One region of the Paenibacillus sp. Z6-24 genome, then DNA from elsewhere that is predicted to be linked to it. Evidence: riboswitches for the same ligand, from Rfam matches in the RefSeq annotation. Region 1 holds a riboswitch; the other holds the start of a gene.
What was found. Region 1 has a riboswitch for cyclic di-AMP ahead of M1D61_RS21560 (C40 family peptidase). Riboswitches for the same ligand answer to the same signal wherever they lie in the genome.
Positions count from the first base shown of each region.

Region 2: linked by a shared signal. The riboswitch ahead of kdpF (K(+)-transporting ATPase subunit F) and the one ahead of M1D61_RS21560 (C40 family peptidase) in region 1 are both predicted to bind cyclic di-AMP.

Region 1 is NZ_CP096398.1:4,972,543-4,984,201, forward strand. Features, by position in the region: gene M1D61_RS21530 (EAL domain-containing protein) at 1-344, opposite strand, end outside; gene M1D61_RS21535 (MHYT domain-containing protein) at 405-1,685, opposite strand; gene M1D61_RS21540 (response regulator transcription factor) at 2,114-4,333, opposite strand; gene M1D61_RS21545 (hypothetical protein) at 4,320-4,571, opposite strand; gene M1D61_RS21550 (ATPase domain-containing protein) at 4,589-6,019, opposite strand; gene M1D61_RS21555 (YwhD family protein) at 6,369-6,887, opposite strand; cyclic di-AMP (ydaO/yuaA leader) riboswitch at 7,418-7,556, shown strand; gene M1D61_RS21560 (C40 family peptidase) at 7,568-8,038, shown strand; gene M1D61_RS21565 (GNAT family N-acetyltransferase) at 8,468-8,965, shown strand; gene M1D61_RS21570 (hypothetical protein) at 9,104-9,397, opposite strand; gene motA (flagellar motor stator protein MotA) at 9,584-10,390, shown strand; gene M1D61_RS21580 (flagellar motor protein MotB) at 10,374-11,225, shown strand; gene tadA (tRNA adenosine(34) deaminase TadA) at 11,561-11,659, shown strand, end outside.
Region 2 is NZ_CP096398.1:2,821,876-2,833,534, forward strand. Features, by position in the region: gene kdpB (potassium-transporting ATPase subunit KdpB) at 1-1,421, opposite strand, end outside; gene kdpA (potassium-transporting ATPase subunit KdpA) at 1,527-3,131, opposite strand; gene kdpF (K(+)-transporting ATPase subunit F) at 3,217-3,297, opposite strand; cyclic di-AMP (ydaO/yuaA leader) riboswitch at 3,707-3,889, opposite strand; cyclic di-AMP (ydaO/yuaA leader) riboswitch at 3,964-4,166, opposite strand; gene M1D61_RS12150 (SMI1/KNR4 family protein) at 4,626-6,170, opposite strand; gene M1D61_RS12155 (DUF4177 domain-containing protein) at 6,268-6,471, opposite strand; gene M1D61_RS12160 (histidine phosphatase family protein) at 6,652-7,224, shown strand; gene M1D61_RS12165 (MBL fold metallo-hydrolase) at 7,389-8,252, opposite strand; gene M1D61_RS12170 (helix-turn-helix transcriptional regulator) at 8,588-9,454, opposite strand; gene fabF (beta-ketoacyl-ACP synthase II) at 9,599-10,846, shown strand; gene M1D61_RS12180 (DNA topology modulation protein FlaR) at 11,007-11,492, opposite strand.

The DNA of each region.
Region 1 (11,659 bases):
TGCTGAATCTGCTGCAGCTGCTCTACCGTTCCTTCAATTCCATTCATCGCGATCGATTCTGTTATTTCCAGTTCCAGATATTCCGGTTCCAGACCGCTCTCTTCCAGAATCCGGGCGATACGGTTAGGGAAAGAAGAACTCTCAAACATTCGTGCTGACATATTGACTGATATCGGAATATGAATACCGGCCTGCTGCTGCCAAAGCAGATTTTGCACGCATACCTTTTCCAGCATCCAGTCGGTCATTGGAATAATAAGGCCAGTTTCTTCAGCGATCGGGATAAATTCCCCCGGCGATACGATTCCCAGTTGTGGATGCTTCCAGCGCAGCAGTGCTTCCATTCCGGTCAGGCAGTTGTGCTGGGAATCCCATTTGGGCTGATATACAATGAAGAACTCTTCCTACTCCTGGGCATTCCGCAGATCCTTCTCCAGTTCCATACGGCGGATCTGTCGCTGGTTCATGTCTTCGCTAAAAATAGTATATTTGTTTTTGCCGGTGTTCTTGGATACGTACATCGCCGTATCGGCAGCCCGCATCAGGAAAGTACGTTCAAACCCATGCTGCGGGGTAAGAGAAATACCGATACTGCCTGTAATAAACAGCTGGTTACTCGCCAGATGATACGGCTGCTTGATCGATTCCAGAATGGATTCGGCCAGGCGGACCGTCATATCGATCGAACCTGAACTGGAAGCGATCAGAAACTCATCCCCACCCAGCCGGAAGACAATTCCCCGCTCTTTCACGCAAAGCTGCAGTCTTTTGGACACTTCCATCAGCAGCTCGTCTCCCACATCATGACCCAGTGTGTCATTAATCGACTTGAACCGATCCAGATCCAGAAACAGCACAGCGCCTTCTGTCTGTTCTGTAAATTCTTTGGCAAAATACCGCTGCAGTCCGTGACGGTTGGGCAAGCCGGTCAGCGGATCGTTGTAGGCCATACGCTCCAAAACATGCTTTTCCACAAATACGGCAGCCCAGGAAGCAGCCAGAATAAACAGTGTGACAATGGCTACCGCAGAGATGAGGAACATCTGGCCCATGGGAGAAACGCTCTGCAGCTTCTGTTGAGTATAATAAAACGGAGCAGCGGCCATGCCCACATAATGCATCCCTGAGATGGCAAGCCCCATGACAGTGGCACTGCAGAGTTTCCAGATACTGAAGTTGTGATGATTACGGAAACGGCGGAAAAACAGCAGTGCTGCGTACGAGGCCAGTAAAGCGATAGCCAGAGACAACAGCCAGTAGATGGGATCATACGTAATTATAATGACTGTATGAAGAGCTGACATGCCGGTATAATGCATAGCTATGATGCCGGCTCCCATGAGCGCACCACCCAGAATTATTTTCCACAACCGGGTGAAGGTATCCACGGTAACATAAAAGGCAATCAGGGAAGCCAGAATGCTGAATACTGCCGATAACACGACAATTTTCAAATCATAGCTCATACTCATGTCTGCTTCCAAAGCCAGCATACCGATAAAATGCATCGACCAGATGCCGCTGCCCATTACAAAGGCTCCCAGACCCATCCATATGATCTTGTGCCTGCCTTCGGAGTCGGCAACCTTGCCCACTATGTTTAATGCGATATAAGAAGCTAGAATAGCGATAAGAACGGATAGCGTTACGATATAAGGATTATAGTGTGCATGTACATATTCCATCGTTCATCTACCCTCCTTTAGATAAAATACTAATTATGCAAACAAGGCGGATGGCTCATCCGCCGGTAAATACAAAGCAGAACTACAGTAATATAAAGGTTACCGTCTATCCACAGACTTCTGCTTACTTACTAAACTGTATAGTATATAAAACGGCATTACCGGTCGTTTTTGTGATAGTAGATCATCCTTGGTTTATAAATAGATACAGCTTGCAATATTTACGGATCTGCTTTTCAGAGGCAGGTTATTAATTTGTTGTGTAAATTGAGCACATATGATCAATACATTTGGATCATTATGGTTATCGCATCAAAAAAGCAATTCCGACAAAAAAGACCATCTTAAATTTTAAGATGGCCTTTGCGTATATTGTTTGGTAATTGTCCGTACAACTATAATTCCCAGCTGTACAACTGTAAAAGGGTTTAACCTATACTTTTATTAAATACGGCGGCAATCGCCTGTGCGCGATCTGTTACGCCCATTTTATTGAATATATTGGTCAAATGGTTCTTTACCGTATGTTCACTAATGAATAGCGTAGCTGCGATCTCCTTGTTGCTGGATGCTTTGACAACCAGCTCCAGTACTTCCTTCTCCCGTGGAGATAATCCAAACTGCTTTACAATCGCATCCAGTCCACGGCCTTCTGCACCTTCGGCAGTTAGAGTTTGGGCAGCCGGCGCCTTTTCCTCGACCAGATTAATCTCGGTCTGAAGCGTATGTCTGCTGAGTATAAACAGACGGAACTGACTGACCAGTCCCTGATCGACACCGTTGATCTGCAGATCATTCACAACGCGCATATCGTGATCGCCGGCACTGGCAATAGCAAAAGCCAATGCCATTATTTGGCCGCCCTTGGAATAGGAACCGGTGCCAAGTATATTCTGGGCGTCATGTATATGCTTGTAATCCTCGATCATTTCCGCTTCCTGCTGGAACAAATGCGGGAAGCTGCGCAGCATGGAAGGATCCGTACATGACATTAGACAGGCTCGGCCGATGACATCTGCCTCATCCTTGCTGATCCCGCCCCACATGGCAAATTCCTGTACGATCTTCTGTGCATCGGCAGTCAGCTGGTAATGCGCTATATTCCACTCCCGAATCGCTTCATGCAAAATATGGGCAAATCGGTTGCTGTTCGACAGATACTGCTGCCGGTCATGCACCGATTTCATCACCACACTGCCCATCATCGCCAGAGCAGACAGAATCTCGCGGCATTCCTCGCCTTCCTGCTCGTTGCTGACAGCAACAGCCAGTACAGCTCTGGTACGATCGGCATAGACAATCGGATACTCCAGCATCAGGGAGAATGGCGTATTGGAATTAATAAAGGAATTCGCAGACGGGTTATCATTATTATCGAGATAGCGGCGGGCAACATCCTTGGCATAAGTTTCCCCTTTGGGACTTTGCATACCTCGCGCGACCATCTGTATTTTTCCATCTTCTGAAGAACGATGTACCACAATGGATGCGGACGGATTCCACACCAGATTAAGACTCATATCCACCAGCATAAACATAACACGCTGGATATCCTGCACCGATATAATCATGCGCGACAGCTCAATCAGCGGCTTGAACCGCTGCAGCTGCTTTTCCATTTTTTCATACGTAATATGATTGCCGATATACCAACCCATCAGTGAGATCATCGTCTCTTCAAACTGCGGATTTATGCTCGGTATGGAACGTTCCTTGAAGCTCAACCCAAATAAAAGTCCATATACCTCATTCTCATAACGGATCGGGAAGCATTGGACTTCATAGATGGAATCCAGCCCCTTTTGCTGAAAAAAGTGGTTTCTCGGGTCTCTCGATATATCTCTCCAGCGACTCGGCTGCGGACTAAGTACGGCCTGTCCAAGGAAACCTTCACCTTCGTGGAACACCGAGCCGCCCAGCGAATTGGTACCCATACCCATACTGTTCATGATCGTATACTTGCCCGGAGCCGTTTTGAGAGCGAATCCAAAAATATCCGCCAGATCGCTGCTCGCCAGTACCGCTCTTGTAATCTCCTCGATCGGATTGCCGGTAGCCTGCTCGGTAATCAGTGTCTCGTTGAGCGCGTTTAGACGCTCGGTTAACCGGGTTTCCTTGAAGCTGGATTTCAGAATAAGCGACAGTGCCTTGGCGAATTTCGTAATTTTCTCACGTTTAAAAATCTCTTGTTCCGGAGAAATTTCGCCGCTATGCCGAATCCAGCTGCGCATTAACTCAATAAAGTCAGCAGGCGCCCCGCTCTCCGGCTGCAAATAATTCGGGTGCGTCGTAATGGACTGAAGCGTCCCTTGCTGAATCAATATACCGGCCCATACATAGATGCCTGTAATGGACTGATCTACCGATACCGGTGCAATGAGCCATTTTACGCCAGGCACCCATTGATCGGACAAAATAGTATGGCGAATTCCCTGCAGTTTATCAATCTCCGTCTTGAACATGTTTTTGAGATCATCGGCATACTTGTCAAAGACAGAGGAATCTTCAATATTGGAAGGAGCCGTGATCAGCTGGCCCTCATGGTTCGTCACAAAGACAAGCAAATTCGTCAATTGTGCATACGTATCCTGAAGTTCCTGGCAAATCTCTCTGGTGTCGTTCATCAAGTGAGTATCAATCATAAGCATTCAGATCCACTTCTGTTTGTATATAAGGAGCTTTATATCGATAGATCGCACGCATACCCTGTCCGTTTTTTTCCAAAATGGACATCTCCGCCAGACGGTTCAGTGCCTGTTCCGTTACCTGCTGGCTGCGGCCAAGCCGCTTGGATAATCCGCTGCTTGTCTCGATCGCATACGGATTATTTTCAAAAAACAACGTGCATTCCATCTGTAGTGTAATCACATCACTTTCTGCCACCATAAGGTTCCAATCCCTCCTTATATCAGTTGTACGAAAGGTTTCTCGGCTACATTTGCGATAATATGTGGAGCAGATACACGCCCACTCGGAGATTTGGTCACCTGCAGATACTGGTAATTGCCATCCACCCAGGTACGGATTACGCCATTGCATGTCCGCTCAAGGAACGAAGCCGTTTCTGTACCAATCTCGGCAAAGTTGCAATGTACTACAATGGTAATACCCATCGAACGCCACATCGACATCTCTTCCGCAAAATAACGAAGCAGGAAATCTTTTCCTCGCTCGGAAATAATCGTATTCAGATCATAATATACAAACCAGCGCTTGTCACACAATTCTTCACACTCGAAAATTGGGTTCAATCGCTCATTAAGTACCTGTGCATATTCTTCATTGGTTACTTTGTCCACACGGATAATCGCTTTCTCCAGACCCGACTCCACCGCTCTGCGGTAATGTTCAATAAAGAAAGCTTTTCCTTTGCTTGCCGCTTCTCTGAGCGAAACGCCGAACAGCTCGATCGTATCGGCAAACGTATCCAGTGGGGTATTACCGGACATCATCGTCACCGTACAATCGTCATCCTTGATACGCTGGGAATAGATCGAAGACAGCAGATATCGGTAATTGGCCTTGCTGTTGGTATCAATCATAAATACGCTACCCCTTGGAATTCCTCCTGCCAGCAGATCATCCAGGGAGTCGATGCCTGTAGACAATACTTCCGATTCCCGGATCAGCATCTTATCTTCGGCCATTGACAAAGAAGGCACGATATATACGCCATTATGGATAAATTTGTAGGTATGTTCGCCCTCCAGAATACGTGTACCACGCATTTTGAGCACCTCAATCGTCCGCTTGCGGTACTTGTCCATCAGCGGCTTCAGGGATAGACGCACAATGCCATCACAGATGTAATTCTCAAAAGGCATGCTCATGCCTTCAAATTCAGAATATTCCCGAATGAAAAATGAAGTCAATGTATGCTTACGCATAATGTTACGGATGGAATACACATTCGTCCGTACGTTCTCTTCATCTCCTACCATTCTAAACAGACTGATGCTGTCGATAACGACCCGTCTGCATCCGATCTCATTCACAATCTGCTCGAACAGGCCGTGAGGTTGCAGCATTTGCTCCAGCAAAATATCCGGTTCCATACATATGACGCGCAGCTTGTTCTGCCTCTCCAGCTCACGTAAATCCCAGCCAAATCCGGTCATATCATCATAAATTTGCTCCGGGAGTTCTTCAAATGTAATATAAAGCCCCGGTTCATTATGCTTTACTGCACCTTCAACCAAAAATTGCATACCGAATGTCGTTTTACCGGTTCCTGGTTCACCTTCCAGAATAACTACAGCTCCGGGCGGGACGCCACCATATAGAATATCATCCAGACCCGGTATACCTGTTTGAACAGCCTTCTTTTTCTGCATATACTGCTCCCTCCATCTGTAGAATATTTTAGTCAAGCAAGGGGTAGCTTTTCCTACGAAGATGACTGTATAGCAATTATAACAACGTATGACGGTTTGGAGAAAGGTATTTTCCATTTTGGTAGAAATAGAAAGGTGTTTACTCAATTATACCCTTTTTTTCCAATTATCAATGAGGTATCCACAATAAATTATTATGCCTCTTCATGGGTGCTGTCTATCGTTCCCAGCAGCCGCCCTATTCAAATAAAAAGCCGGAAACCATCCAAGATTTCCAGCTTTTTCCTTATACTATTCCTACGCATAATCATTGTAAAAAGATTAAAAATTTTTACCTATTTTTTCATTATTATGCTTGAGGTTCCAATGCCTGCTTCAATTCCTCCGAAGAGTTATTCCACCATTCTTCATTATGACTCACCAGCAGCTGGCGAAGAGCCCCCTTGGCTTCTTCATCCAGTCCTTCGAGCATTACCCGGCGTTTGATTGCATAATCCAGTTTATTCACATGCTCGGCGAGAATTTTCCAGCCTTTTTTCTCTTCTTCGTTAATCCACATCTCACAGGCAGTTGCTCCGGCATAGTTTGCTCCTTCGGCGAGCTTGTCTACAGCGAGCCAGACAACCCATACCTGACGTCCGCCCTCAACTTCCTCACGGTTAGGCGTAAACTTAATGCCTCGCTCCACTTTGCTCTTGGCATGCATGGCACCAATATCGATCCGTGCTTCACCACGATCTATTATAATAGGAGAAACGTTATTCAAATTAATAGCACCGGCACCAAAGCCCTTGTGCTTGCTGCTCTTGGTACTGCTGCTGATAATATTCAGGGATACCGCCTTTTTACCCGATTGATTCTGTTCCATAAGTCTATTAACTCCCTTTCTATATTGGATATATGAGTAATAACTGTTTATAATGGTAAAATGGGCTTATTTGCCCGCCAGTATTTATTGTACATATTACATCATTATTATTGTAACGAATAATGGATTAAAAGCCAACGCACGTCGATTCTTGTCACTTTTTTAATTAAAACACAAATTTAATTCTCTTAAATGTATAAAGTTTACAAAATTATAACCGAAAAAGAGTTAAGAACAGTCAAGAATAAGCTTTAATCGGCAGTAAAAATCAACTGCTGAGCAGAAAAGATTAATTTTTTTTAATAATTACAAAGCTGATAGTGACGGGCTTTCTCGCTTGCTAGCGAATTCATTTAGCCAATTATCCTTAAAAAAGGCTGAATAAACGTTTGCCAAAGTAAAAAACCTCTGTTAAAATAAATCCAGCGAGTTATTAGTAACAACTTTGTAAACTTTAAGAACAAAGCTTGTAACTTTTGTCAGAAAAGATGAAATTTGTCGTGAAGTGAATATGGACTACGGTGCAATCAATAAGTGTGAAGCCAAATTCCGTGGCACCGGGAAGCGGGGGAACCGTTTTGGGTGAATTGATCTTGTTTCGGAGGGATCATAGGGGAAACCTTCTACCGAATCCTTAAGCTAACCTCGCAGGCATTGGAAGGGGACAAATGATTTTGAATATGAAAAAGAAACTAACCGCCGCACTAATGGGATTCGCAATTGCGTTTACTGTTATGGGGAATAGCAGTGCAAACGCAGATTCCAAAATGGACCAGATCATCGAACCAGCCATGGGTACACCTTATCGTATTGGTGGAACATCCTTCAGTGGTTTCGACTGCTCCGGGTTTACTCAATATGTATTTGGTCAAATGAATATCAATCTGCCTCGCCAATCTACTTCTCAGTATCAAGTGGGCGATGCGGTATCCAAAAGTGATCTGCAAGCTGGGGATCTGGTATTCTTTAACACTTCAGGGGCAGGCGTCTCTCATGTAGGTGTTATGGTAAGCAAAAGCCAATTCGCACACGCTTCTACATCCAAAGGTGTACGAATTGATAATATTGATATGGACTACTACCAGAACCGTTATGTGGGCGCTAAGCGTGTAATGAGCAACTTTTCTTACAGCAACTATGCGGCCGAATAATTAACAGCTATTCTATCTTAATCATATATTTAATTAGCAACCGTGGAAGATTCCCGCCAGAATCTTTTGCGGTTTTTTTTATGGATTACTTATATAGACGTACTGACCTGGGAATTGGTTACATATGTTCCGAAAAATAATGAAGTTCAACGAATCAGGCAGTTATGTCTACTATTATAATACCCTGTCTTTAATTATGGTAAACACTTTTTCCAGTAAAAATTAATATTTAATTATAATGTGTAGCTCATGCCTGTTCTCTAACTTCTCCATCACCCTCTAAACCTCTCTTCTTCCCTACATTCCCTTTTCCGGCAACAAGGCAAGAAGACTTGAACATGCCTCGGCCGAGTTTTATAATTTGAGGTAACTATACATGATGCTATATCAGCATGCGTTATATATTATTGAAGATAAGGAGGTGCCCTTATGAGTCCGCTTTCTGCTCCATATTTCCATACCGCTCCCCTGACTGAACAGCAGGCGGCCGAAATCTGCAAATGGGTATATGAACCGCCTTATGACATTTACGGATGGATGTCATGGGACCAGATGCAGGAGCTGGAGATTGAGTTTGGAGATCCCGAACTGCGGGAGCAACAGTATCTGGCTGTGCTGGATGCAGACAAAGGATTGGCTGGCTTTGCCCAGCTTTTTCCTCTCCAGGATACGATACGGCTTGGCATCGGAATGCGGCCCGATCTATGCGGCAATGGATATGGAGCTGAATTCACCCTGGCGATTGTGAGAGCAGCTATCCAGCGTAATCCGGAGGCGGAAATTGATCTCGAAGTGCTCACCTGGAATCAACGTGCGATCCGGACGTATCAGAAGGCCGGTTTTCAGATTACCGATACGTATACACGGCGCACCCCGGACGGCATGAAACCATTTTACTGTATGGTTTATACCCAGCAGCACATCTGAAGCAGCTTTTCCCATTACAAAGTAAAGCCCACAGCATAACAGGCTGTGGGCTTTCTCATTTATGTTGGAGCCCGGCTTCCGTACAACGGCAATTTGCCTCTCCGGATGTTCTATATAGACGCCCAGATATATCTATGATCAGATCAGCGATACAAAAGTCATTTCCTCTTCACCGATCAGAATATTAATACGATGCGTATCCGAATCATAAATAACAATTCCACTGCCTACATGAATCATTGATTCTGAACCCAGTGCATAGAAAAGATCCTCTGCCAGCGCTTCCTGCACTTCGCGCTTTTCGCTATCCTGCAGAGCTTCCCATTCCTTGGATTCCATATGAAAGAACATATAGCTGTCCGGTATCAGATTCAGCGCTGTAGTCAGATCCTCCAGGATCCCTTCATAATCACGACCGTGTTTTACTCCCATACCTCTACTCCTTCCAAACTGCCCATATTGTCACAATTGCCAACTTCTTTCCATTATAACTCAAAAAACTCTTAACAAAGTATCATATTCTGTCGATAAAAAAGTATCAGCTTTCAAGCAACGCCATCATTCCATGGAAGAGAATGATGCAAGAAATAAACTATATACTCATGGACGAGGTGTATTATGCAAATTTCAACAATTATTGGTCTGGCACTTGGGTTTTTATCCCTGGTTGTCGGGATGATGCTCAAAGGAGCTCCACTGATCAGTTTGGTCAACAACCCTGCAGCATACGTTATTATTTTCGTAGGTACGGCAGGTACGATTTTTATGGCATTCCCGATGCCGGAAGTAAAACGTATTCCCAAGCTTTTCGGTATTATTTTCAAAGAAAAACCGCTTATGAGCAAAACAGAATTGGTACGTATGTTTATGGAATGGGCTTCCATTACCCGTCGTGAAGGATTGCTTGCACTGGAATCCAAAGTCGAAGAGATTGATAATACCTTCCTTCGCAATGGTATGCGTATGATCATTGATGGTAACGATCAGGAATTCGTTCAGGATGTTCTGATGGAAGATATTAATGCAACCGAGGAGCGTCACCGTTCGGGTGCCCTAATTTTTACCCAAGCAGGTATGTATGCTCCTACACTCGGCGTACTCGGTGCCGTAGTAGGTCTAATCGCTGCACTTGCCGATTTGAGTGATATGGGTAAACTGTCTCACGCAATCGCCGGTGCGTTTATCGCAACCGTTCTCGGTATCTTTAGTGGTTACGTACTCTGGCATCCGATGGCCAACAAGTTGAAGCGTCTGTCCAAAACAGAAGTCGAAGTAAAGCTGATGATGGTCGAAGGACTTCTGTCTATCCAATCAGGCGTATCAACCATGGCCATCAGCCAGAAACTGTCTGTGTTCCTGACCCCTACAGAAGTAGCTGCAATGGATGCTGATGGAGGAGGTAACGCCAGTGAGCAAGAAGGGTAAACGGCATGAACCACATGAGGAGCATGCGGATGAAAGCTGGCTGCTTCCCTATTCCGACTTAATGACGCTGCTGCTCGCTCTGTTCATTACCCTGTTCTCCATGAGTTCAATGGATGCAGCCAAGTTTGAACAGATGGCTCAGGCACTCAGTGCTGCATTTTCCGGAGGTACAGGCGTACTTAACGAGAACGCGATGGCTCCAACTGCAGGTAAAGTACCGAACAAAGATCCTCAGGATTCAACAGCAGCTGCAGCAGCTGCTTCACCTCAGGATACATCAGCCAATTCCAAGCAAAAACTGCGCGAGCATTTGAAAAAGCAGGAACAGAAGGATCTGGAAGACCTTAAGCGCAAGCTGGATAAGTATATCAAGGAAAATGGATTGAGCACTCAGCTGACTACCAAGCTGAACCAGTCCGAACTGAGCATTACAATCAGTGATAATACCCTGTTCGCTTCCGGACAGGCTACCGTGAAGCCAGACTCCCGCAAGCTCGCCAAGTCCTTGGCCTTCATTCTGCAGGAAATTCCAAATTACGATGTTATTGTCTCCGGCCATACGGACAATATTCCAATCTCGAATTCCCGGTATACATCCAACTGGAATCTGAGTTCGGATCGTGCACTCAACTTTATGCAGATTATGCTGCTAAACAAGAATCTGGATCCGCGCAAATTCAGTGCGATCGGTTATGGTGAATATCGCCCAATCGACAGTAACGGCAACAATGTGGGTCGTGCCAAGAACCGCCGGGTTGAAGTGGCCATTGTCCGTAAATATGTAGACAATGACGTGAAACCTACTCTTCAATCGATCTCAGATAACAACAAATAATAAATAATAAGTTACACCGCGATCTTCTTCAAAACAGGCGGATACAGAGCATTCTGTATCCGCCTGTTTTTGGCTTTTTCATCAATCTGTTTGTCTTAGCCGATTGAAAAGAAATCCGGTATTGCCTACAATTATATAAGGGCATAAATCATGATATTCAGGCATTTCGGATGATTTATTTGTACTTATTTATCCACAGAACGCTTACACAGCAAGGTTTTCCACAGCAAAATAAAGTTATCCACAATTCTATCCACAAGCTGTTAACAACGAATATTTGTTCGATGTACAAGTACGATAAATAGTCATACAAAAAGGAAGTGTTTTCAATTTTAATGGAACAACATACGCACTGGATGAGAGAGGCCATCCGGGAAGCGGAAAAGGCAGAAAAACTGGGTGAAGTACCTATCGGTGCGGTTATTGTCAAAAAT
Region 2 (11,659 bases), 2.2 Mb from region 1:
GCTGCTGTCAGCGGGTTATCACCGGTACACATAATGGTCTTGATCCCCATGCTTCGCATCTGTTCAAATCGTTCTTTCATACCGGTCTTGACCGTATCCTTAAGGTAAATCAATCCGTAAATCGTATTGTCTACCGCTACTGCCAGCGGCGTACCCCCTGCCGAGGCAATCGCATCACTATTGGATTGCAGCGAAGCGGGAATGGTCCCGCCCTGCTCGGTCACCCAGTTTTTGACTGCATCGACAGCGCCCTTACGCACTCTGCGTCCATCCAGCAGATTTAGTCCGCTCATCCGTGTCTCTGCTTTGAATTCAATAATCTCCACGCCCATCCCCAATTCCTGATCGTAATTCCAGCCCTGCTTTTTCATAAGTTCCAGTACGGAACGCCCTTCCGGTGTCTCATCATAAGTCGAGCTGATTGCTGCCCAGTAACCGACCTCCTGTGCAGAATGACCATCTGTTGGCACAAATTCACTTGCCATCCGGTTACCGTAAGTGATTGTACCTGTTTTGTCGAGAATGATGGTGTTGATATCGCCGGAAGCTTCTACCGCTTTGCCTGACATGGCCAGTACGTTAAATCGTGTAACCCGGTCCATCCCGGCAATCCCGATCGCTGACAGCAGCCCGCCGATTGTCGTCGGGATCAGACAGACCAGCAGCGCGATCAGTACAGGCACAGCCAGATCAATCTCCAGATAATTAGCCATAAACGGCAGTGTCACCACAACCATCAAGAAGACAATCGTCAAGCTTATCAATACTGTGTTTAAAGCAATCTCGTTAGGTGTCTTCTGCCGCTCGGCTCCTTCGACCAGACTGATCATCCGGTCCATAAAGGACTCGCCGGGATCGCTTGTTATGCGTACTTTGATCTCATCACTGATTACCATTGTACCGCCGGTCACCGAACTGAAGTCGCCGCCTGCTTCCTTGATTACCGGAGCCGATTCACCGGTAATGGCAGATTCGTCCACTGATGCCAGTCCCTTGATCACTTCACCATCACCCGGGATCATCTCTCCCTGGGAGACCTGGACAATATCGCCTTTACGCAGATCGGTTGAAGGCACTTCGACAATGCGGTCACCCTCCACGCGATGAGCCATGATTTCCTTTTTGGTCTTTTTCAGTGAATCCGCCTGCGCTTTACCCCGTCCCTCGGCCAGCGCCTCGGCAAAGTTGGCGAACAGTATCGTGAACAGTAAAATAACAGCCACCGCTATATTAAAGCCGGTCGATACCGCCTCTCCAAAAGCATTCGGTATAAAGATCAGCCAAATGCTGATCAGCAGGCCAACTTCAACGACGAACATGACCGGATTTTTCATCATCAATTTTGGGTTTAACTTGATCACCGATTGCTGCAAAGCCTTGCTAATCAGTTCCCGGTTCATCACGGAAGCTTGATTTTTCATTGCTGATTCCTCCACTTGAAATGTCTCTATTTTAGCTGTGCTTGATTTGATTTGGTTATACATTTGCAGTTGGCAGCCGGCTCATATTCCGGACAGCCGATCCTTTTACAAAGTCAGCTGTTCTGCAATCGGTCCCAGTACCAGTGCCGGGAAGAAGGTCAGTGCGCCTACAATCACTACAGCGACCACGAATACGAGACCGAACAGCGGCTGATCCGTACGCAGTGTACCACTTGTCTCCGGCACCGGCTTCTTCATAAGCAGAGATCCTGCTACAGCCAGCAGCGTCACCATCGAGAAGTAACGCGCAATAAACATCACTGCACCGGTCGATACATTCCAGAATATTGTATTATCGCCAAGTCCCTCAAAACCCGAACCGTTATTGGCAGCAGCGGAAGTGAACTCATACAGCACCTGTGTCAATCCGTGATAGCCCGGATTGGAAATGGTGTCCGGGTATGTCATGAGCGCAATAGCTGTCGGCGCCAGAATGAGCAGCGGCTGAATCAACAGCGTAACTGCAATCAGCTTCATCTCTCTACCTTCAATCTTGCGCCCCAGGAATTCCGGGGTTCGTCCAACCATCAGCCCGGACAGGAATACTGCGATAATGGCATACATGAGTACGTTGAGGATACCGACTCCCGAACCGCCAAAGACCGTATTCAGCATCATATTGCCGATAGCGATCATACCTGCGATTGGAGTTAAGGTATCATGCATCGTATTGACTGCTCCTGTCTCCGATGCCGTTGTAACGACCGAGTAAAAGGAAGATTGTTCTACGCCGATACGTACTTCCTTGCCTTCCATCAAACCTGTACCCTGCTGGATACCCGCCTGCTGAATCAGCGGATTGCCCTGGTGTTCACTGAAGAGCGACACGCTCAGCATCACGATAAACATCATCATCATCGAGACGAACAGTACACGTCCTTGTTTGCGATTGCCAACCATCTTGCCATATGTAAATGGCAGGGAAACCGGAACCAGCAGCATCATTATAATTTGCAGCATATTACTAACCCCACCCGGATTCTCAAACGGATGCGCGGAATTGACTCCCATAAATCCCCCTCCATTGTTACCAAGTTCTTTAATCGCCAGAAAAGTTCCCATAGGTCCTGTGGCAATCTGCTGCTGTGCACCTTCAAGCGTCTGGGCTGTCACTCCAGTCTGCAAGGTCTGCGGTACACCCAGACCGATCAAAATAATCGCGGCTACAGTAGCTATGGGAAGCAGGATACGGGTCAACGCCCGGGTCAAATCCACAAAGAAATTGCCCAACGGCTTGCCAGCCAGTCCACGTATAAAGGCGATTGCCACCGCAATACCCGTAGCCGGTGAGACAAACATCATAAACACAATAGCGGTCATCTGCGAGAATAACGACAATCCGCTCTCGCCACTGTAATGCTGAAGGTTTGTATTGGTCATAAAGCTGACTGCCGTATTAAAAGCCAGATCAGGACTCATTGCCCCAATATCTGCCGGATTAAGCGGCAGCTTGTCCTGCAATCGGAAAATCAGATAAACAATCAAAATTAATATCGAGTTGCTGATCAGTACGGCGGCTGCATACTGTTTCCAGGTCTGATTGTCCTGACGAATACCACCAATACGGTAAATTCCTTTTTCCAGAGGGCCAAACCAGCGATCCAACCGACCCCGGGTATCATCAAATGCCCGGGCGATATAATTGCCCATCGGACGCGCCAGCAAAATGATGATAATCAGGGTTACTACAATGCCGATATATGGAAGAATACTCACAACACTCTCTCCTGCCTATTTAAAATTTTTCCGGATAAATCAAGGCATAACACAGATACACCAGCAAACCAGCAATAATGATCCACAGTAACCAGGTCACTTGTCATTCCCTCTTTCTCCCATGACTCGGGATGACCATTCAGCCAGTCCTCCAAGTGCGAATGCGATGAGTATTACCAATACAATCATCATGATGTCCAGCATAATTTTGTTGCTCCTTCATAATAAGTTCAGCTTCCTATCCTTTGCCTGTACAGAATACAGACTCTCTGGTTATATCCCTTTGTCTGTTTGACGGCTGCATTATCACCTGAATTATGTCATCTACAACTCGTTGTTAGTTGTATTTAATTTAATTACAGATGCGATTTTAGCAAAGTTTGGCGCAAAAAAAGAAGCCTGGAGAAAAGCAGAACTTTTCTCCAGGCTTCCTTGCAGCTGCTTTACCTGTCATACGCATTCACCGAATGCAGTACAAACAAGCTTCACATCTGTGATAAGCCGGATATAAGTTCTCCCTGATACGCTGACGAGGTTAGCTGTCGGGTTCGGGCTGGAAGATTGCCCGTTCCGGTAGTATCCGGAATTCACCCCATGTCATGCCAAGTATGAACTGTATTTCAGTCCGTATCTGTTATGACGTTTGGTTCCCCCGCTCTCCATGTTCAATGGAAACTAAGCGTTGCGACGTTTTCCTGCATGTTGCTCAAAGCATAATAAAACACAGAGCCTTTATACCCTGTGTCATGGTGGCACAAGTTCACACTCCCTCTCTCCATCTACGCTTACGAGGTTAGCTGTCGGATTCGGGCGGTGAGAGTCGCCCTACCTTCAGGGCCGATACCATGGTGATCAGCCTGAAGGATTCACCCCTTGCAGTCAATATGGTGGCTCTCACACCACCAATATTTACTGTATCATTGGTTCCCCCGTTTTCCGGTAAACCCGGAAACTCAGCAATTGCAGAACATAAAACCCAAGTATAAGGACTGCCTATTTATAGCAGTCGCTGATTCCAGATTTGCACATGAAATCTGTGAATCTCTAAATCCTGAAATGTATATTACGCCTGTCCTTGCTAACTGTAAAGGTGAAGGAAAAGGCAAAATAGACCTTGCTGGTTCACAGTTGTTCCTTTGCAACAATTATTAATTTTTTATCTATCTCAACCTCTGTTTTGCTCTATCTTGCTTTGATTTTCTTAAGTTCGACATTGTTTGCAAGTATGTATTCAGTTATTCTTGCAAAATCATGAAAACAATTATGTCATTCCTTTCAATCACCATTCTACACTAATCTTGCCCCGGCGATTCGAATCGGTGTTTGCATGCCAAAAAAACGGAGCGCTCCGGGCGCTCCGTCTCACAGTTCACTTATGCCTGTATAATCACTCTGTTTATTGTTCTGTTCATCTGCTCTTCTCTACAATTAGCGGGTATGACGAAGCCAGATATCCTGCTGTTCGTCCGTCATTTCTCCAATCATTTGCGAGAAATTGACATACTGGGCAAAGGCATCTTTGAGCAGCTCAAACTGGGCAAACGTTCCGGTGAATTTCTCCAGTGTGACCGAGCCGCTGATCGATTCCAGATTGCCAATAAGGCATCCTTCCATCAGCTTGAGTTCCTTGAGTGCCGGCAGATCAGCCAGCGCAGAGACATCCTCAATGTGAGATTCGTATAGGGTCAGGCTCTCCAGCTGGTTATATCCGCTCAAGTACTGGATATTCCGGTCATGCAGTCCACCAATATACAGTTTGCGCAGCGGCAGCATGCGGCCCAGCTGTTCCCAGTCTTCCGGCAGCCATTCATCCGCCCCCAGAATGGTAAGTTCACAGAGCTCGGGCAGGCTGGCAATAAATTCAGCTGCCTGACGTGTCGGAGCCGAAATCGCCAGCTTGTGCAGTGTAGTCATCTCGGCGAGTGGAGAGTAATCCTGCACCGCCGTGCCCCGGCAGTCCAGCTCATACAGACGCGTCAGAGCAGTCAGCGGCTTCAAATCCTGTACCTGGGTATCCTCGATATTCAAAATTTGCAAATAAGGCAGATTCTGCAGCGGTGACAGATCACGTATCGGGTTACGGAACAGATGCAGCTTTTTGAGCTCACGACAGTGTGCCAGAGGCGTAATGTCATCAATTGCATTACGGTTCAGCAGCAGCTCGCGCACCTGGATACACTGAGCCAGCGGGCTCGCATCCGTCAGCTCTGCATCCGGCAAATAAATCTGACTCGCCGTTACAAAAGATTCCGCATCTCCGTATCCTTCCGTAATCAGATCGCGCCAGACCGGGTCCAGACTCGCAAACCAGGTATCCAGCTGGTCGCTTTCTTCTCCCTCAGGCAGCTGGATAATATCACCCATCGCATACATCTGGGCATCCTTGAGCAGACGGGATTGATCACTGCGTCCGTATACCCAGTAGCCCATGCCTTCTTCTTCCACAACCGTATAATTGCCTTCGCGGACCATATCCCGCATAAAATGAATAAATTCGCCCAAACTGGGCGCGATCACATGTTTCATTTCCTCATCTCTGCCAAAATTGATCACCTGTCCGACAATGCCTTTTTCGGCAGGGTCCAGATCAATTCCAAGATGATTGCCTCCACCATCATGACAGAATGGAAGCCAGCCTTTGTTGATATACTGCTCCTTGATCCAGCCGGATGGAATGGAATAATGATCACCCAGTTCCTGATATTCCGGCTGCAGGTCCGACCATATTTTCCATTCGCTCACCATATCGTCCAGACTCAAAAACTGAAGCCCGAAGAAAAGGCCGGGACCGTTGCGGGATTCCCCGTTATGAATATGATAGAGCTGCCTCAATTCATCCGGAAAAGTCACTCCCATCACCTGTTCGGCATGAGTGATCTCCATATCTCCGGCAGGCGGCAGCAAAAAATCTTCCAGGCTGCTCATCTCCGGTCTCAAAATGGACTTGATTTCCTCGATCCATGTTCCTATCATATACAAGCCTCCTTCCTTCTAACTTAAACCAATCTGTGCTATTTGTATTCATCTACCGAACACAAGCTGCCTGTACCTTTCTCTATGTAATTCCCGATTAATCCAGAAGAGCGCTGCGTTTGAAAATGAGGACGATCTCGCCGAGGTCCCCCTGGCTCACAGTCGTATCAAAGGAGGATACCAGCTCCCAGCCATCAAATCCAAGATTGTTAAGCTCCTCCTGAAGCAGATGACCGTCGACTCTACCATTTACAAAACCGGCTGCAGGTAATTTTAATGTTTTATATTCCCACTGACTCATGGTATGATCTTCCTTTCTCCAAAACAATTCGGCATTCGCAGAAACGGGTATACATTGTATACGGAAGCTGCTGCCGATTATCGAATGTGCACGGCTGAATCGGGTTCCACACTTGATTGGAACCGTTCCAACAAGCTATATTGTAACATAATAACGATAAGGAGTTATACCAGACTCGTGATGAAGACCATAGGGCTTGTCCGCCATTTCAAAGTGAATAAGGAATTCCCCATCCGGCAAATGGTGACAGTTCGCGAGCTGGTCACCTGGCTGGAAGAGTACGATGTTGCCGACATTGAAGAAGGCCAGACTGATCTGCTGGGACTGAACTGGGAAAAGTGTTTTGCGAGCGATCTGCCGCGGGCACTTAAAACGGCCCAGTACATTTATCCCGGCGAAATCATTATTATGTCCGAACTGCGGGAGATTACACCGCCTACCTTTCAGACCGAGCTACGCTTTCCGTTTATCGGCTGGGCAGCCTTTGCCCGGATTGCTCCTCTGCTGAGTCGACGTTACAAACGAATGGTTGCCGAGACGGAAGCACGGATTGACCGCGCGCTTGATGTGATCCTTTCCTCGGAGGCCGAGCATGTTCTTGTGGTCAGCCACTGGGCGCTGATGCTTTACATGCGCAAGCAGCTGATCAAGCGCGGATTTGCCGGTCCGCGTATGCGAATGGTAGAAAATGGCAAGCTGCATATTTTTCGTGATGCCGAGGCACAGGCTGCTTTGCGTCAGACACTGCGTTAACTGTCCGGTTTTTACTTAAGCCAGATGATTGTTCGAGCCGTAGGAAGGAGTTTTCTCTGATACCTATGGATATCCAAATACCCTGCTCCGATGATTCGGGCAGGGTATTTCTCATGGCTTGAGCCAAAGATTATCCGGATTGGCGACAATTCGTGACAGGATAATTACACTTGAGCTTCCAGATCTCGCCCATTGATGAACAGATCGATGGTCTCCTGCTCATAGTCGTTGAGCGCTCTGCCATATTGATCGGTCAACAGCTGAACCACTCGATCCCGGTCATACTCGGCATTCTGTACCAGACGGGCCGTACGCTCCAGCAGCACCAACTCCTGGTGGAACCGCTCCGTATCCCAGATTTCTGCATGATGAGACAATACCACAAGATCTGCATCATATTTGCGCAGGGACTGGATGAGCTTCAAAGTGGTGGCTGGTGTATAGCAGTTGGGAGTAACATGGATATTCGGATATAGTGCATCGCCGACGAATAATACTTTATCTTCCTGTATATAAATAATCGAGGAATCAGAAGAATGATCTCCGCCGACATGCTCCACAATACAGTGCACACGACCAAGATCCAGTTCTAGCTTGCGGTCAAAAGTTATGTCCGGTGTCGGTAATAGAATATCGCGGTTGTCCACAAATTCTTTTTTGATGGCATCTGCGCAAAAAGCAATCTCGGTGCCTTCTTCCACACGGCGGTCCAGATCTTCATCGGACCAGGACAGCTGCTGCATTTCCTTGATATGCTGCGTCGTTATCGTCTGGGCGATAATGGTCGTATTGGCCTGATTCATACCAAATACATGATCCCAGTGCCAGTGGGTAAGTACGAGCCAGCGGGGAGAAATATCCTGCTTGACGAGCTGATCGATAAACAGCTGAATATGACTTGCGGAATTCCCTGCATCGATCAGCAAAGTCGATCTGGTGCCTGTCACAGCTGCCAGAATAGGACGATCCGTCTCCTGGTAGGGGGTTAGATAATTAATATGGGAAGACAAATTCTGCATAATCTGCATATAACGACATCTCCTGTTCTGATCCACATCCATCTGCAAAGCCGGATGTGATGGTAAATTGTATATATGGTAGCGCTATTCATCATACGGTCTGATCTGATTCTGCCCAGACTGCCTGAAATAGAAGCTATTTTTATATTCCATCATTGTACTACATCTGATAACTCGGCCCAATGGTACAGTCCAATAAACGGCGGCTTTGCATACATGACCCACTGCATCGACAGAAGCGATGGATGACAATAGATTTTTGTACACCCTATCACTGACATGCACTAAATAGCAGATCCGGCCCACTTTTAACAAGTCCAGAATAACTGCTCGTATACCATACACTATTCCTTCGGTAACTCTCCCTGTGCCCGACTTCGCTCCATGAGCGCCATCAGTTTCACCTCTGTCGCCGAACCCTGTACAGGCGTATAAATGCTGCAACGCAAATCTCCGCTGCCATGCACCAGCAGTGAAGTCAGTTCAAACAGCATCTTACCGCCTCGTGCATGACGGAATTCAAGAACAACCTGCGGTGCCGAGCTGACCTTGCTGTGTTCCCACAATGAACGAAAATCAGGGTATACCTCCATCATATCGTCCAGAAACTGCTCATACCACTCATCCTCTACATACTGCCCATAATAAGCCCGGAAAATGGACAGAAAGTCTCCGGCAAAATCATCCCAGTTCACTGCCAGTCTGCGAAATTCCTTGCGCGCAAACAGCAGGCTGATCATATTGCGCTGCGATTCCGGAATCTGCTCAAAGTCCAGAAAAACATGTCGTGCCACCTCATTCCAGCCGACGATATGGCAGTGCCTATCTGAGACAATGGTCGGACAATATTTAAGCTGTTCCAGTATTTTGGTTAGGGATGGGGAAATATGCGGCAGCTCTTCGGCAATAGGGGTAACGCCGTGCCCTTTATCCAGTGCGAGTGAGAACAGATAACGACGTTCATCCGGATTTAGCTGCAGCGCTGCGGCTACATTTTCCAATACGGAAGCAGATACCTGGATATCTCGCCCCTGCTCCAGCCAGGTATACCATGTCGTGCTGACTCCAGCCAGCTGGGCGACCTCCTCACGCCGCAGACCCGGTGTCCGGCGACGTGTGCCCACAGTCAATCCTACCGACTGCGGTAAAATTTTGGTCCGCTGTGCTTTGAGAAAAGCCGATAATGCCAGCAGACGTGCCTGATGATTCATAGCTCCTCCTTGATATATGTTTATAACTAACCTGTTAGCCTGTTACTTATTATACTAGTATAAACGGTAACTTGTAATAGGATAATTTGCATGCAAAAATACAGAAGTGATCCCATATAACCACAGTTACAAGGAGGAAGCAGTATGGAGCGAGTCGTTATTACAGGAATGGGTATTGTTTCTCCAATCGGAAATGATATAGATACTTTTTGGCAGCAATTGAGCAGCGGACAATCGGGTATTCGCGCTATTGAGGCTTTTGATACAGAACGGTATAAGTCCAGAATTGCCGGCGTAGTGCAAGATTTTGATGCGGATGCGCTGTTTGGACGCAAGGAAGCACGCCGGATGGATCGCTTTACCCAGTTTGCTATCGCTGCAGCCGATCAGGCGATTCAGGATGCCGGACTGGATATGGATCAGGTAAATCGTGAGCGTGTCGGCGTCTATGTCGGCTCTGGTATCGGTGGTATCCAGTCCTTGCTGGATCAGCACCAGACACTCATGCAGCGCGGACCGGAACGTGTCAGCCCTACGCTGGTACCGTCGATGATTGCCAATAGTGCTGCAGCGATGATCAGCATTCGCATTGGCAGCTGGGGACCGACACTGGCACCGGTGACAGCCTGCTCCATCGGCAATACGGCGATCGGCGAGGCGATGCGTCTGATCCGCTCGGGTGATGCCGATGTGATCATTGCCGGCGGTGCCGAATCCGCGACCAATGAAGTGTCTCTTGCCAGCTTTGGCAACGCAACCGCCGTCTCTACCCGCAATGATGCACCGGAAGCGGCCAGTCGGCCATTTGACAGGGATCGCGATGGATTCGTTATTGCCGAGGGAGCCGGCATCGTGGTACTGGAATCACTCAGCCATGCACAAAGTCGCAAAGCACCGATCTATGCGGAAGTTATCGGTTATGGTGCCAGCTCGGATGCCTATCATATGGTAGCCACTCATCCGGAAGGAAGAGGCGCGCTGCAGGCCATGAAGCATGCACTGCAAAATGCAGGTATTACCCCCGAGCAGGTTGACGTGATCAGCGCTCATGCGACAGGCACACCTGTCGGCGATATCTCCGAGACGATGGCGATCCGGCAGCTGCTGGGTAATCGTGCATACGAAGTGCCGGTGACTGCCAACAAATCGATTACCGGTCATATGCTGGGCGCAGCTGGCGGTGCGGAAGCAATCGCACTGGTACAGATGCTCCGTCATGGTCTGATTCCGCCAACCATTAATCTGGATCATTCCGATCCGGCCTGCGATCTGGATTATGTACCCCATACCTCTCGGCATGCGGATATGCAGATCGGCCTGTCGAATTCATTTGGATTTGGCGGTCATAATGCGGTGATTGTATTGAAGCGGTATGAGGAAGCTACAGCATAATTGAAGAAATGTATACAGCCGGGAAGCCCTCCCGGCTTTTTGTTATATTCCTGTTATTATTTTATGCAAAAAGTCAGGGTTCAACGCAAAAAAGCACCGGCAAATGCCGGAGCTGTGTGAGTCTTGCAAAATGGCAGCTAGCTGCCCGCCGAGAGAATTATCAATCTACCTGCCGGGTAACGATCAGCTTATGTTTGTAGGGCTCGGCCACTTTGAGAATAGCAGGCTTGGACTCATATTCAAACCGGTGATTCCAGTACAGTCGATCCAGCAGACCAAGCAGGTTCAGCCGATCCCGATCCGGATCTGTGCCGATTTTTTGCCGCAAAAAACGCTGCAGCATTCGCCCGTCCCGTACAAACGGATGCGGAGTCAGGAAAATAATCTGATCGGCCAGCGCAAAGCTGGGAATCAGCCATTCCATCAGATTGCCCTCTACAATCCATTCGTCCTTGCTAATAATATCCAGCAGCAGACGTTGCCGGATCACCGGCGTGTTGCGGCGCCTTTTTTTGCCTTCGCTGTTCCATAGGACGGATTCCAGTGAATAGCTGGGGATACCCAATCTGGCAGAAAGCCTGGCAGCCAGCTCGGTTTTGCCGCTCCCGGGAGCTCCCACGATATGTATTTTTCTGGCTAACGGCATAGTCACTACCTCCCCAAGATTGCCCTGCACCCGTGGACAGGCATTCGGCAGGCTGCCGCACGTACACTCTCCACTTTGTATGATTCCGGTTCTATATAGTTGGCGTTAATCGCCAGTATAATCACCGGCTGGTTCCATCTGCTGCAGGAATAAGGATCCTCTCTTTC